DNA from 4 places in the Pantoea nemavictus genome. Region 3 is predicted to be linked to each of the others. Evidence: predicted binding sites of a transcription regulator. Region 3 holds the regulator's gene; each other region holds the start of a gene.
The links. The regulator PurR, encoded in region 3, represses purine synthesis genes. The targets are predictions, from matches to a motif close to CANGCAAACGTTTGCNTG.
Positions count from the first base shown of each region.

Region 1 (3,111 bases), 3.1 Mb from region 3:
GCGTCAATCTCCTGCATTAGCTGGTGATCGAAGGCTGCACGGTCGGCAAAATCACTGGCGGCTAACGCATGCTGCGCGACATCGGCTTCCCGCGCACGCGTCAAACCGTAGGCGCTGGCTTTATTACTGAAAACGGCAGCGACGCTGCCGTTAATACGCCCGCTTGCGCAGGCGTCGAGGATGGACTGAAGATTGCTTCCGTTGCCGGAGATCAGTACAACCAGTTTTTTCATGGGTTGATAACCACACGCTCTTCAGCATCAGACGCTTTAATCACACCGATTTTCCACGCTTTTTCGCCAGCGTCACTCATCAGTTGCACCGCTTTATCTGCGTCTGCCGGGCTCAGCGCAATCACCATGCCCACGCCGCAGTTAAAGGTGCGGTACATTTCAAAGCGGCTAACATTACCCGCTTGCTGCATCCAGGTGAATACCGCAGGCCACTGCCAGCTGCTCTCTTCCAGCACGGCCTGAGTATTGTCTGGCAATACGCGTGGGATATTTTCCCAGAAGCCGCCGCCAGTCAGATGTGAAATCGCATGCACATCAACCTGTTCAATCAGGCTAAGGATGTTTTTCACGTAGATGCGGGTCGGCGCCAGCAGGTGATCGGCCAATGATTTGCCTTCCAGCTGCTTGGTTTCAGGATCGGTCTGGCTGACTTCCAGAATCTTGCGCACCAGCGAGTAACCGTTCGAGTGTGGACCGCTGGAACCCAGCGCGATCAGCACGTCACCGTCCTGCACTTTCGAACCGTCGATGATTTCTGATTTTTCCACCACGCCGACGCAGAAACCGGCCACATCGTAATCTTCGCCGTGGTACATGCCAGGCATTTCAGCGGTTTCGCCGCCCACCAGCGCACAGCCAGACTGCAAGCAGCCTTCGGCAATGCCGGTGATCACCGAGGAAGCCGTGTCTACATCCAGCTTGCCGGTCGCGTAATAATCGAGGAAGAACAGCGGCTCTGCACCTTGCACGATCAGGTCGTTGACACACATCGCAACCAGATCGATGCCGATGCTGTCATGGCGTTTGAGATCCATCGCCAGACGCAGCTTGGTGCCGACGCCATCGGTTCCGGAGACCAGCACAGGCTCGCGGTACTTCTGCGGCAGCGCACAGAGCGCGCCGAATCCACCCAATCCACCCATCACTTCCGGGCGGCGAGTTTTTTTCACTACGCCTTTAATACGGTCAACCAGATCGTTACCAGCATCGATATCAACACCGGCGTCTTTGTAGCTGAGAGAGGTTTTGTCGGTCACTGCGGAATCCCCACGCGAGTTGCGGTTGGTGGCAAAAATTAAGCGCGGCAATTCTAACAGCGCAGGCAAACGTTTGCGAGTCCCATCTCACGCTGCCTTTGCACAGCGTCAGATTTTCGCCAATCCTTACTCTTGAGCAGATTCAGGCAAGCCATTGACCGATGACATGTGGCGCGGCGGCGAAAAGGCGGTATAATCCGGCGATTTTTTTTTAGCTCAACTCAATTCCGGGAGAACAATCATGAAGATCGTGGAAGTCAAACACCCGCTGGTCAAACATAAACTGGGCCTGATGCGTGAGCATGATATCAGCACCAAGCGTTTCCGCGAGCTGGCCTCGGAAGTGGGCAGCTTGCTGACCTATGAAGCCACCGCCGATCTGGAAACCGAGCGCGTCACCATCGAAGGCTGGAACGGTCCGGTCGAAATCGATCAGATCAAAGGTAAAAAAATCACGGTTGTTCCGATTCTGCGTGCTGGCCTCGGCATGATGGAAGGGGTGCTTGAGCACGTACCGAGCGCGCGTATCAGCGTGGTCGGCGTGTATCGTGATGAAGAGACGCTGGAGCCGGTACCCTATTTCCAGAAGCTGGTATCGAACATTGAAGAGCGCCTGGCGCTGGTGGTCGATCCGATGCTGGCAACCGGTGGTTCGATGATTGCCACCATCGATCTGCTGAAGAAAGCCGGTTGTACCAGTATTAAGGTGCTGGTGCTGGTGGCCGCGCCAGAAGGGATTGCGGCTTTAGAAAAAGCGCATCCGGATGTGGAGCTGTACACTGCATCTGTCGATCAGGGATTGAACGAAAAGGGATACATCATCCCCGGGCTCGGCGATGCCGGCGACAAGATTTTCGGAACCAAATAAAGAAAGCAGCCGGCCAGAGAGTCGGCTTTTTTTTGTCTAAAAACACAACAATGTCATCCTTGAGTTATTCACGCCAGGGCAACGCAGCCATGGCGCGAATAACGAAGAGGATAGGGGATAACAATGACTCGTCGTGCAATCGGCGTTAGTGAACGCCCACCGCTGCTGCAAACCATTCCACTCAGCCTGCAGCACCTGTTCGCCATGTTCGGCGCCACCGTGCTGGTGCCGATTCTGTTTCACATCAACCCGGCCACGGTGTTGCTGTTTAACGGCGTCGGCACGCTGCTGTATCTGTTTATCTGTAAAGGAAAAATCCCCGCTTATCTCGGTTCAAGCTTTGCCTTTATTTCGCCGGTGCTGCTGCTGTTGCCGCTCGGTTATGAAGTGGCGCTCGGCGGTTTTATCCTCTGTGGTTTCCTGTTCTGCGTGGTGGCGTTGATCGTGAAAAAAGCCGGTACCGGCTGGCTTGACGTGATGTTCCCTCCGGCGGCGATGGGCGCGATTGTGGCGGTTATCGGTCTGGAACTGGCGGGCGTAGCGGCGAATATGGCTGGCTTGCTGCCTGCTGACGGTACTTCGCCAGACAGCAAAACGGTGATCATCTCCATGGTGACGCTGGCGGTCACGGTCTTTGGTTCGGTGCTGTTCCGCGGTTTCCTCGCCATCATCCCGATTTTAGTCGGCGTGTTGGTCGGCTATGCGCTCTCTTACGGCATGGGAATTGTGGACTGGACTGCGGTGGAAAATGCACCGTGGTTTGCGCTGCCAACCTTCTATACGCCGCGTTTTGAGTGGGTGGCGATGCTGACCATTCTGCCGGCCGCGCTGGTGGTCATTGCCGAGCACGTCGGCCACTTAGTGGTCACCGCCAATATCGTGAAGAAAGATCTGATCCGCGATCCTGGCCTGCACCGCTCCATGTTCGCCAACGGTTTGTCGACCATGATCTCCGGCTTCTTCGGCTCAACGC
Region 1 covers NZ_JBBGZW010000001.1:869,018-872,128, reverse strand. Annotated here, with positions in the region: gene purN (phosphoribosylglycinamide formyltransferase) at 1-233, opposite strand, end outside; gene purM (phosphoribosylformylglycinamidine cyclo-ligase) at 230-1,270, opposite strand; gene upp (uracil phosphoribosyltransferase) at 1,512-2,138, shown strand; gene uraA (uracil permease) at 2,262-3,111, shown strand, end outside.
Region 1: the regulator PurR is predicted to act here: its motif matches at 1,333-1,350, upstream of purM (phosphoribosylformylglycinamidine cyclo-ligase).

Region 2 (3,111 bases), 230 kb from region 3:
ATATGGGCTTTAGTCGTCTCGGCCTCGCCATTGGCGGCTTAATCGGCTATTCCGGCGGCGGCTGGATGTTCGATATGGGCCAGCAATGGGCGCTACCCGAACTGCCGTGGATGCTGCTCAGCAGCGTGGGCATGGTCACGCTTTTCGCTCTGTGGTGGCAGTTCCAGCCGCGCCCGGTGGCTCCGGCGATTTTCAGCAGCTAGTTTGCCCCGGCCAAAGATCTCTTCCATACTTCCCGCACGTCCGAAAAAAGGGTGACCTCCGTCACCCTGAGAACCACAGGAGAAACGGGATGAAACTTTACATCTACGATCACTGCCCTTTCTGCGTGAAGGCACGCATGATTTTCGGGTTAAAAAATCTGCCGTTAGAACTGATCGTGATGCTCAATGACGATGAGCAAACACCGAAGAGGTTGATTGGCCAGAAAATGGCGCCGATTCTGCAAAAAGCCGATGGCAGTGCCGTGCCGGAAAGCATGGATATTGTACGTCTGGTGGATAAATCCGATCATGAACCGCTGCTGAATGGCAAAAGTAATCCCGCGATTAGCGACTGGCTGCGCCGCGTGAACGGCTACGTCAATAAGCTGCTGATACCGCGCATCGCCGATGCGTCCTTTGCCGAATTTGCCACGCCGGAAGCACGCCGCTACTTTAGCGAGAAAAAACAGGCCAGCATCGGTGACTTCACCGAATTGCGTAAACACGCGCCGGGTCTGATTAAAAACATCAGCGATGATCTGCGCCAGCTCGATAAGTTGATTGTCAAACCTAACGCCGTTAACGGCGAGCTTTCCGAAGATGACATTCATCTGTTCCCGCTGCTGCGCTCCCTGACGCTGGTTAGCGGCATTGAATGGCCGAGCCGTGTGGCCGATTATCGCGACAATATGGCGAAACAAACCCAGGTTAATCTCCTCTCCTCTATCGCCGCTTAATCATCCTGCAATGAGAAGCGCAGTCGCGCTTCTCAGCTCTGGCCTGGTGACACCTTGTCCATATTCAGGCAGGCTATCGCTGTTTTGCCGTTTCGATCAGGATGAGGACACTATGAAAAAGGCGTTTTCCGGGCTGCTGGCCCTGTTTTTAGCCGTGCTACTCAGCGGCTGTAACCAATTAACGCAATACACCATCAGCGAGCAGGAAGTGAATCAGGCGCTGCAAAAGCGCAATAACTTTGAAAAAGACATCGGCGTTTCCGGGCTGGTAAATGCGCATATCGTGCTGAGTGAACTCAATAGCCAAATTGGCCGCGAAGAGCCGGGCAAAATCACGCTTTCCGGTAAAGCCAATATCAATGTCAGCTCGCTCTTTGGTCCGCAGCAGGCAGAAATGCTGCTGAAGATGAAGGCGCAGCCGGTGTATAACGCCCAGGAAGGCGCGATTTATCTGCATGATATGGAAATTGTTGATGCGCAGGTGCAGCCAGAGAAAATGGCTTCAATCATGAAAACGCTGACGCCTTATCTCAATGAGTCGCTGAAACGCTACTTCAATGAGAAGCCGGCCTATGTGCTGAGTGCAGACCGCAGTAAAGGCGAAGCGCTGGCGAAGAAACTCGCTAAAGGGATTGAAGTAAAACCGGGACAATTAGTGATTCCGTTTACCGAATAATCCACGCAACCGCACCTTCGGGTGCGGTTTTTGTATGTCACGATAAAATCCCGTGCAAACGGTTGCCCACATCCTTATGATTACTCCCCGGCCTAAACGCGCCTCTCGTTTTCTTCTCAGCCGGAGTCTTTTTGAATGACAGCCCAACCTCAGCAAATCACTATTCGCCGCCCTGACGACTGGCACATCCATCTGCGCGATGGCGCGATGCTTAACGCCGTGCTGCCTTATACCAGCGCCGTGAATGGTCGTGCGATTGTCATGCCAAATCTGGTGCCACCGGTCATTAGCGTGGCGGCTGCCGTAGCCTATCGCGAACGTATTCTGGCCGCGTTGCCTGCTGAGCATGCTTTTACTCCGCTGATGACCTGCTACCTCACCGATTCGCTCGATCCTGATGAGATCGAACGCGGTTTCCGTGACGGGACCTTTACCGCAGCCAAACTCTATCCTGCACACGCCACCACCAACTCCAGCCATGGTGTCACCAACATCGCTTCCATTGCTAAGGTGCTGGATCGCATGCAGCAAATCGGAATGCCAATGCTGGTGCACGGCGAAGTGACCGATGCGCATATCGATATTTTTGACCGTGAAGCCCGCTTTATCGAAACCGTGCTGGAACCGCTGCGCAAACAGTTCCCGGCGTTGAAAGTGGTGATGGAACATATCACCACCCAAGAAGCCGCCGAGTATCTGGCTGCAGGTAACGATCTGCTGGGCGCAACAATTACGCCGCAGCACCTGATGTTTAACCGAAACCACATGCTGGTGGGCGGCGTACGTCCCCATCTCTATTGCTTGCCGATTCTGAAGCGCAATATCCATCAGGAAGCGCTGCGCAAGCTGGTCGCCAGCGGTAATCGTCGTGTATTTCTCGGTACCGATACCGCACCGCATCTGCGCCACCTGAAAGAGGCCAGCTGCGGTTGTGCAGGCGTGTTTAATGCCCCTACCTCGCTGCCGGCTTACGCCACGGTATTTGAAGAGTTGCATGCGTTAGAACATTTCGAAGCTTTCTGCTCTGAGAACGGCGCCAATTTCTATGGTCTGCCGTTGAACGAAGGCACCATAACGCTGGTGCGTGAGTCCTGGAAGGTTGAGGAGAGTATTGCGCTGGCTGACGATACGTTGGTGCCGTTCCTTGCCGGTGAAACCCTGAACTGGCGCATTAAAGATTAATTCAATGCTGCTTGCCTTCGGGATAACTATACTGTACAAATAAACAGTATATTATTCCGGAGGCTTCTATGCGTGTTGAAATTACCGTAGCAAAAACTTCGCCCCTGCCCACAGGTGCACTGGACGCACTGAGCATCGAACTGGTCCGTCGCATTACGCAGGATTTTCCTGACGACGATCATCACGTCAAAGTCCGTTATGCCGGCGGCAATCAGCTCAGCGTCTTTGGTGGCTGTAAAGCGTCACGTGAGCGCATCAGCGAACTATTACAAGAAACCTGGGAAAGCGCTGACGACTGGTTTAATAACGATTA
Region 2 covers NZ_JBBGZW010000001.1:3,734,253-3,737,363, reverse strand. Annotated here, with positions in the region: gene mdtH (multidrug efflux MFS transporter MdtH) at 1-203, shown strand, start outside; gene grxB (glutaredoxin 2) at 293-940, shown strand; gene WH298_RS17170 (lipoprotein) at 1,053-1,616, shown strand; gene pyrC (dihydroorotase) at 1,752-2,798, shown strand; gene dinI (DNA damage-inducible protein I) at 2,867-3,111, shown strand, end outside.
Region 2: the regulator PurR is predicted to act here: its motif matches at 1,668-1,685, upstream of pyrC (dihydroorotase).

Region 3 (3,111 bases):
CCTGGCTGGCGGTGCCGCTGTTCGAACGTCAACATCGCGAGGTGGTAATGACGCCGGCCGGCGAACATTTTGTGCGGGAGGGGCGGTCTGTTATCAAAAAAATGCTGGCAACGCGCAGGCAGTGCCAGCAGCTGGCCAATGGCTGGCGCGGTGAGTTAAGCATAGCCGTTGACTGCATTGTAAAACCGCAGCGCACCCGACAACTGGTAAAGGATTTCTATCGTCATTTTCCAGATATGGAGTTGATCATCAGCTTTGAGGTGTTCAATGGCGTGTGGGATGCCCTGGCTGACGGACGTGTTGATGTGGCGATTGGTGCCACTCAGGCGATCCCGGTCGGCGGGCGCTTTGCTTTTCAGGATATGGGCGCGCTTAACTGGCGCTGCGTGGTGAGCCCCGATCATCCTTTGGTCAACAGTGAACTGCTGGATGATGAAACGCTGCGTGTGTGGCCATCCCTGGTGCTGGAAGACACCTCGCGTGCGCTGCCGCGTCGTATGACATGGACGCTGGATAATCAGCGGCGGCTGGTGGTGCCGGATTGGGAAGCCGGGCTGGAGTGCCTGCAGGCGGGATTGTGCGTCGGAATGGTGCCGGGTCATCTGGCGCGGCCGCTGCTGAATAATCACCGTTTGGTAGAATTGCCATTGCCGCAAGCCTTTCCGGATAGTCCGTGTTGCGTCAGCTGGGCTGAACAACGTGCGTCACCGGCACTGGAATGGTTACTGGTATATCTCGGGGATGCTGAAACGCTGAACCACGAATGGCTCAGCGAAGTCTCGGTTTAGCGGCGATAGTCGCGGAACGGGCCATCCGCCACTGAGCGACGCTCAATCAGCGTTGGCTGCACCTCAATGGTTTGCGGATCTTCGCGTTTACTGGTGATGCGATCCAATAGCATTTCCAGCGCTTTTTCACCCAGTTCGGCTTTCGGCTGGTGCACGGTCGTCAGGGCTGGAGTGAAATAGCGCGCGTTGCGCACGTTGTCGTAACCAATTACCGAGATATCCTGTGGCACACGTAAACCCATCTCATCGGCGGCACAAATCGCGCCCATGGCCATGATGTCGCCCCCGCAGAATACGGCGGTTGGCCGCTGTTTCTGGTTTAAAATCTGCTGCATCGCCTGGTAACCTGATTCAGGTTCAAAATCGCCCTGAACCACCCATTCTGAACGTACCGCAATGCCCGCCTCGTTCATCGCCTGCAGGAAACCCGCGTGACGTCCGCCGCCGGTGTTGCGCTCCATCTGGCCGGGAATCGCGCCAATGTCGCGATGACCGCGTTCAATCAGATAACGCCCCGCGAGATAGCCACCCTGAAACGCGTTGTCCTGCACTGTATCGGTAAAATCACCGCGTGAAGCGCCCCAATCCATCACCACCATCGGGATATTGCGGTTCTCTTCCAGCATTTGCAGCAGATCGTCCGGATACTCAGAACACATCACCAGCAAACCATCGACGCGTTTTTGCGCCATCATCGACAGATAAGCGCGCTGTTTCTGCAAATCGTTGTGCGCGTTGCCGAGAATCAGCGTATAGCCGCGATCGAAGCAGTGATTTTCTACCGCTTCAATAATTTCGGCAAAGTAGGGCGCTTCGCTCGACGTTGCCAGCAGGCCCAGAGTTTTGGTGTGATTCACTTTCAGACTACGCGCCACGGCACTTGGCGAGTAATGCAATTCTTTGATCGCTTCCCATACGGCGTTACGCGTCTCTTCCGCAACGAAACGCGTTTTGTTGATGACATGCGAAACCGTGGTGGTTGAAACACCGGCGCGCTTCGCGACATCTTTAATTGTTGCCATGAAAATGGTACTCCTGGGATTATCGCAACTTACTGATAAGTATATTGTTAAACGTTTGCGTCTGCTAATGCTTTTACAGCCCAAAAAGCGGGCGAAATGGGGGTGTTTAGCAGGCGAAATCACTTCATCATGCTGTAAATACAGCAGGCGCGAAATCTGTTGCGCAACGAAAGGCGGCGATTCTAGCAAGCTAGCGCGGATAACACGAGATTTTTGCCCACTGCTGTGCGAAAATCGCTTTAACCCTAAAGATTGTGTGACTAAGGAGGCGTGATGAATACTGATTTGAAGCTGGCGCTAATGACGACGGTTGGCGCACTGTTAATGATTATCGCATTCAGCTTTACCGCGATCATGCATTAACAAAAAAGCCGGAGCTGTTAACAGCATCCGGCTTTTTTATTGGCGTTGCGCAACCGCTAGCGAATGGTTTTTGGCGTCATCATACGACGCGCGCCTACATAGTGTTTCTGCCAGTAATCCTCACCTAATGCGCTAATCTGAATATCTTTACCCGTGCGCGGTGACTGAATGAATTTGCCATTGCCGAGATAAACACCGACATGATCGGCGGTGCCGCGATTGTTGATGCGGAAGAACACCAGATCCCCTTTCTCCAGCATTTCACGCTTTATCGGTGCCGCATCGCGCAGGTGATACATTTCATTGGCGGTGCGCGGGAATTTGAACTTTACCAGGTCTTTATAGGCGTACCACACCAGGCCGCTGCAATCGAAGCCGGTGTGAGGTGAGGTACCGCCCCACTGATAGGGTTTGCCAAGCTGGCCCATTAATTTGGTCATCGCCGTCTCACGCGCTTTTTGATAGCGCTGACGATGTGCTTTGCTCATTTTGATGCCGGTAAGCGCTATGGCTTCATCATCAACTTCAATCGCAGATGACTTTTTCGCTAGGCGTTGATGACCGTATTTCTTACCGGAGAGTTTCAGCGAGGATTTTTTGCTGGTGGTTTTGTGCAGCGCGGTTTCTGTCGGTGTCTGTTTTTTGAGTTTGAATTTTTGGACGGCAGTCAGGCGCGATTTTTTAGTTGTGGTTTTCACCGGACGTCGTTTGCGGCGCTCGTCTTCACGTGCGCTCTTTTTCTCTGCTTTTAACGTACTGGCGTTAACGGGCGCATGCGGAGATGCAGCGGCCACATTAAAGAACAGTTGGGCTAAAGCCAGTATGAAAAGCGTAATCAGTAGACGCATAATCCGGTTACAGGTTAAGCAGGCTGAATGAAAACAGACTGCGGCAAAGTGAGAGAAATCTGATCAAGTGACCAGCGCCGAGGCAATTCT
Region 3 covers NZ_JBBGZW010000001.1:3,967,337-3,970,447, forward strand. Annotated here, with positions in the region: gene punR (DNA-binding transcriptional activator PunR) at 1-788, shown strand, start outside; gene purR (HTH-type transcriptional repressor PurR) at 785-1,810, opposite strand; gene cydH (cytochrome bd-I oxidase subunit CydH) at 2,084-2,173, shown strand; gene WH298_RS18335 (C40 family peptidase) at 2,230-3,021, opposite strand.

Region 4 (3,111 bases), 1.9 Mb from region 3:
AACAGAATCAGCAGCACAAAGCCGATGGCGAGGCGCAGAAACAGACTCATTCCGCCGCTCCCAGCGTATAGCCCACACCATGCACGGTGCGAATAAACTGGCTACCGAGTTTTTTACGCAGATGATGAATGTGCACTTCCACCGCATTGCTGGAGACATCCTCATTCCAGCTATACAGTTTTTCTTCCAGCTGACTGCGCGTCAGCACGCGGCCAGGGTTGCGCAGAAACAGCTCCAGCAGCGCCAGTTCACGGCTCTTCAGGCTGACGGCTTCGCCATCGCACATTACGCTGTGGCTGCCGGGCGCCATCACCACCTTGCCGTGTTTGAGTTCGGGCTGTAGTTGCCCGTGACGACGACGGATCAGCGCCTGCAAGCGCGCCGCCACTTCTGTCAGCGCAAACGGCTTGCACAGGTAATCATCGGCGCCGAGCTGCAATCCCTGCACACGCTGATCGAGCGCATCACGCGCGGTAAGGATCAGAACTGGCACATCGTGTCCTTGCTGGCGCCATTGGCGCAGGATATCCAGACCGTCGCGCTCGGGCAGCGACAGATCCAGCACCACCGCATCCCAGGGGGCCGCTGTTAACGCTTGAAACCCGCTTTCGCCGGAGACAAACCAGTCCACGCTGAAGCCGAGTTTGGTGAGCCCGACTTTTAATCCGTCACCAATCAGCGTGTCATCTTCAATCAGTAAAATGCGCATTACGTCTCCTTCTGTTAAACGGAGTTATACGAAGCACAATCACTCTTGTACAGCGAAAATCGCGGCAAATAGACTATTTTTCATGAATGTACGCGCAATGCGTTTTCTTAAGATCCTGTTAAGAACCTTGTGGTGAAATAGCTCCCGTAATCCGACACATTGATGAAAAAGAGGTCATTTATGAAAAAGTCTGCAGCTCTATTAGCCGTTATCGCGCTGGCCGCTACGCCGGTACTTGCCGCCCAGCAGGGTGGCTTTATTGATCCGAATGCACCAACGGCGCAGGTTAAGTCTGGTGGTTTCAAAGCTGATAACACCAGTGTTGTTACGGTGAAACAGGCCGAAGAGATGAAAGACGATAGCTGGATTACCGTGCGCGGTACGCTAGAGAAGCAAATTGGTGATGAGGATTATCAGTTCCGTGATGCCACTGGCACCATGAAGGTCGAAATCGATCATAAGCGCTGGAACGGTTTAACCATCTCACCGAAGGATCAGGTAGAACTGACCGGTGAACTGGATAAAGATTTCAACTCCATCGAACTGGACGTGAAACAGGTGCGTAAACTGCCATAATTTCCTCCCCGGGGCCGTGTAAGCGGCTCCGCAATCCCACCAAACTCAAATTCTCTCTGGTACAAGCGAAACGTTTCGATGGCGATCACATTTCCGTGATGCCGTCATTGAGTTGCCGCGCGCATTTTATACACTCCCGATCAGCGAAACGTTTCGCTGTGGAGTGGAAGAAATGAAAAAAGGTCGCTTGTTAAACGCTGAAGTCTCTCATGTGATTGCCCGCCTGGGGCACACCGATACGCTGACGATTGCAGATGCAGGCTTGCCGATTCCGGCCGGTCCACAGCGCATCGATCTGGCGTTAACGCCGGGTACGCCCGAATTTTTACAGGTGGTCGACGTTATCACGCAGGAGATGCAGGTCGAAAGCGCCCTGATGGCGGAGGAGATTAAGCAGCATAATCCGCAGCTCCACAGCGCACTGCTCGCCGTGCTCGAAGCCTTGCAACGGCACCAGGGGAATGTCATTACCATCCGTTACACCAGCCATGAACAATTCAAACAACAAACGCAGCGTAGTCAGGCGGTCATTCGCAGCGGAGAGTGTTCTCCGTATGCGAATGTCATCCTGAGCGCTGGCGTGACCTTCTGAGGCCGTTATGCAACCGCTATTGCAACTCAAAGGGATTGAAAAGTCGTTTCCTGGCGTGAAAGCGCTGAATGGCGCCTCGCTTGCCGTCTATCCTGGCCGCGTCATGGCGCTGGTGGGTGAAAACGGTGCCGGTAAATCCACCATGATGAAAGTGCTTACCGGCATTTACAGCATGGACGCCGGTTCCATGCAGTGGCTAGGTAAGGATGTGGCGTTCTCTGGCCCAAAAGCGTCTCAGGAAGCGGGCATTGGCATCATCCATCAGGAACTGAACCTGATTCCACAACTGACTGTTGCCGAGAATATTTTCCTTGGCCGTGAATTTGTTAACCGCTTTGGCCGCATCGAATGGAAAAAGATGTACGCCGCGGCGGATGCGCTGTTAAAGCGCCTCAATCTGCGTTTTAGCAGCCACAAGCTGGTGGGCGATTTGTCGATTGGCGATCAGCAGATGGTCGAGATCGCCAAAGTGCTCAGCTTCGAGTCGAAAGTCATCATTATGGATGAACCGACCGATGCGCTAACCGATACCGAAACGCTGTCGTTGTTCCGCGTGATTAATGAACTGAAAGCGCAGGGCTGCGGCATCGTCTATATCTCGCACCGCATGAAAGAGATCTTCGAGATTTGCGATGACGTCACCGTGTTCCGCGATGGGCAGTTTATCGCCGAGCGTGCGGTCAGCGATCTGAGCGAAGAGAGCCTGATCGAGATGATGGTCGGCCGCAAGCTGGAAGATCAATATCCGCGCATCGATCAACAGCCGGGTGAGATCCGCTTAAAAGTAGAAAACCTGAGCGGGCCGGGCGTCGATGATGTCAGCTTTACGCTGCGCAAAGGGGAAATCCTTGGCGTGTCCGGCCTGATGGGCGCGGGCCGGACCGAATTGATGAAAGTGCTGTATGGCGCCTTGCCGCGCAGCAAAGGCAAAGTGACGCTGAATGGCCGCGAGATCATGACCCGCTCACCGCAGGATGGCTTAGCAAACGGCATCGTTTATATCTCTGAAGACCGCAAGCGCGATGGCCTGGTGCTTGGCATGTCGGTGAAAGAGAACATGTCGCTGACCGCGCTGCGCTATTTCAGTACCGGCGCGGGCAATCTCCGACACAGTGACGAGCAGCTGGCGGTGGGCGATTTTATCCGCCTGTTCAACGTCAAAACCCCCTCAATGGAGCAGCCGATTGGCCTGCTGTCCGGTGGTAATCAGCAAAAAGTAGCGATTGCGCGCGGT
Region 4 covers NZ_JBBGZW010000001.1:2,074,632-2,077,742, reverse strand. Annotated here, with positions in the region: gene qseC (quorum sensing histidine kinase QseC) at 1-50, opposite strand, end outside; gene qseB (quorum sensing response regulator transcription factor QseB) at 47-709, opposite strand; gene WH298_RS09535 (YgiW/YdeI family stress tolerance OB fold protein) at 890-1,285, shown strand; gene rbsD (D-ribose pyranase) at 1,458-1,877, shown strand; gene rbsA (ribose ABC transporter ATP-binding protein RbsA) at 1,885-3,111, shown strand, end outside.
Region 4: the regulator PurR is predicted to act here: its motif matches at 1,427-1,444, upstream of rbsD (D-ribose pyranase).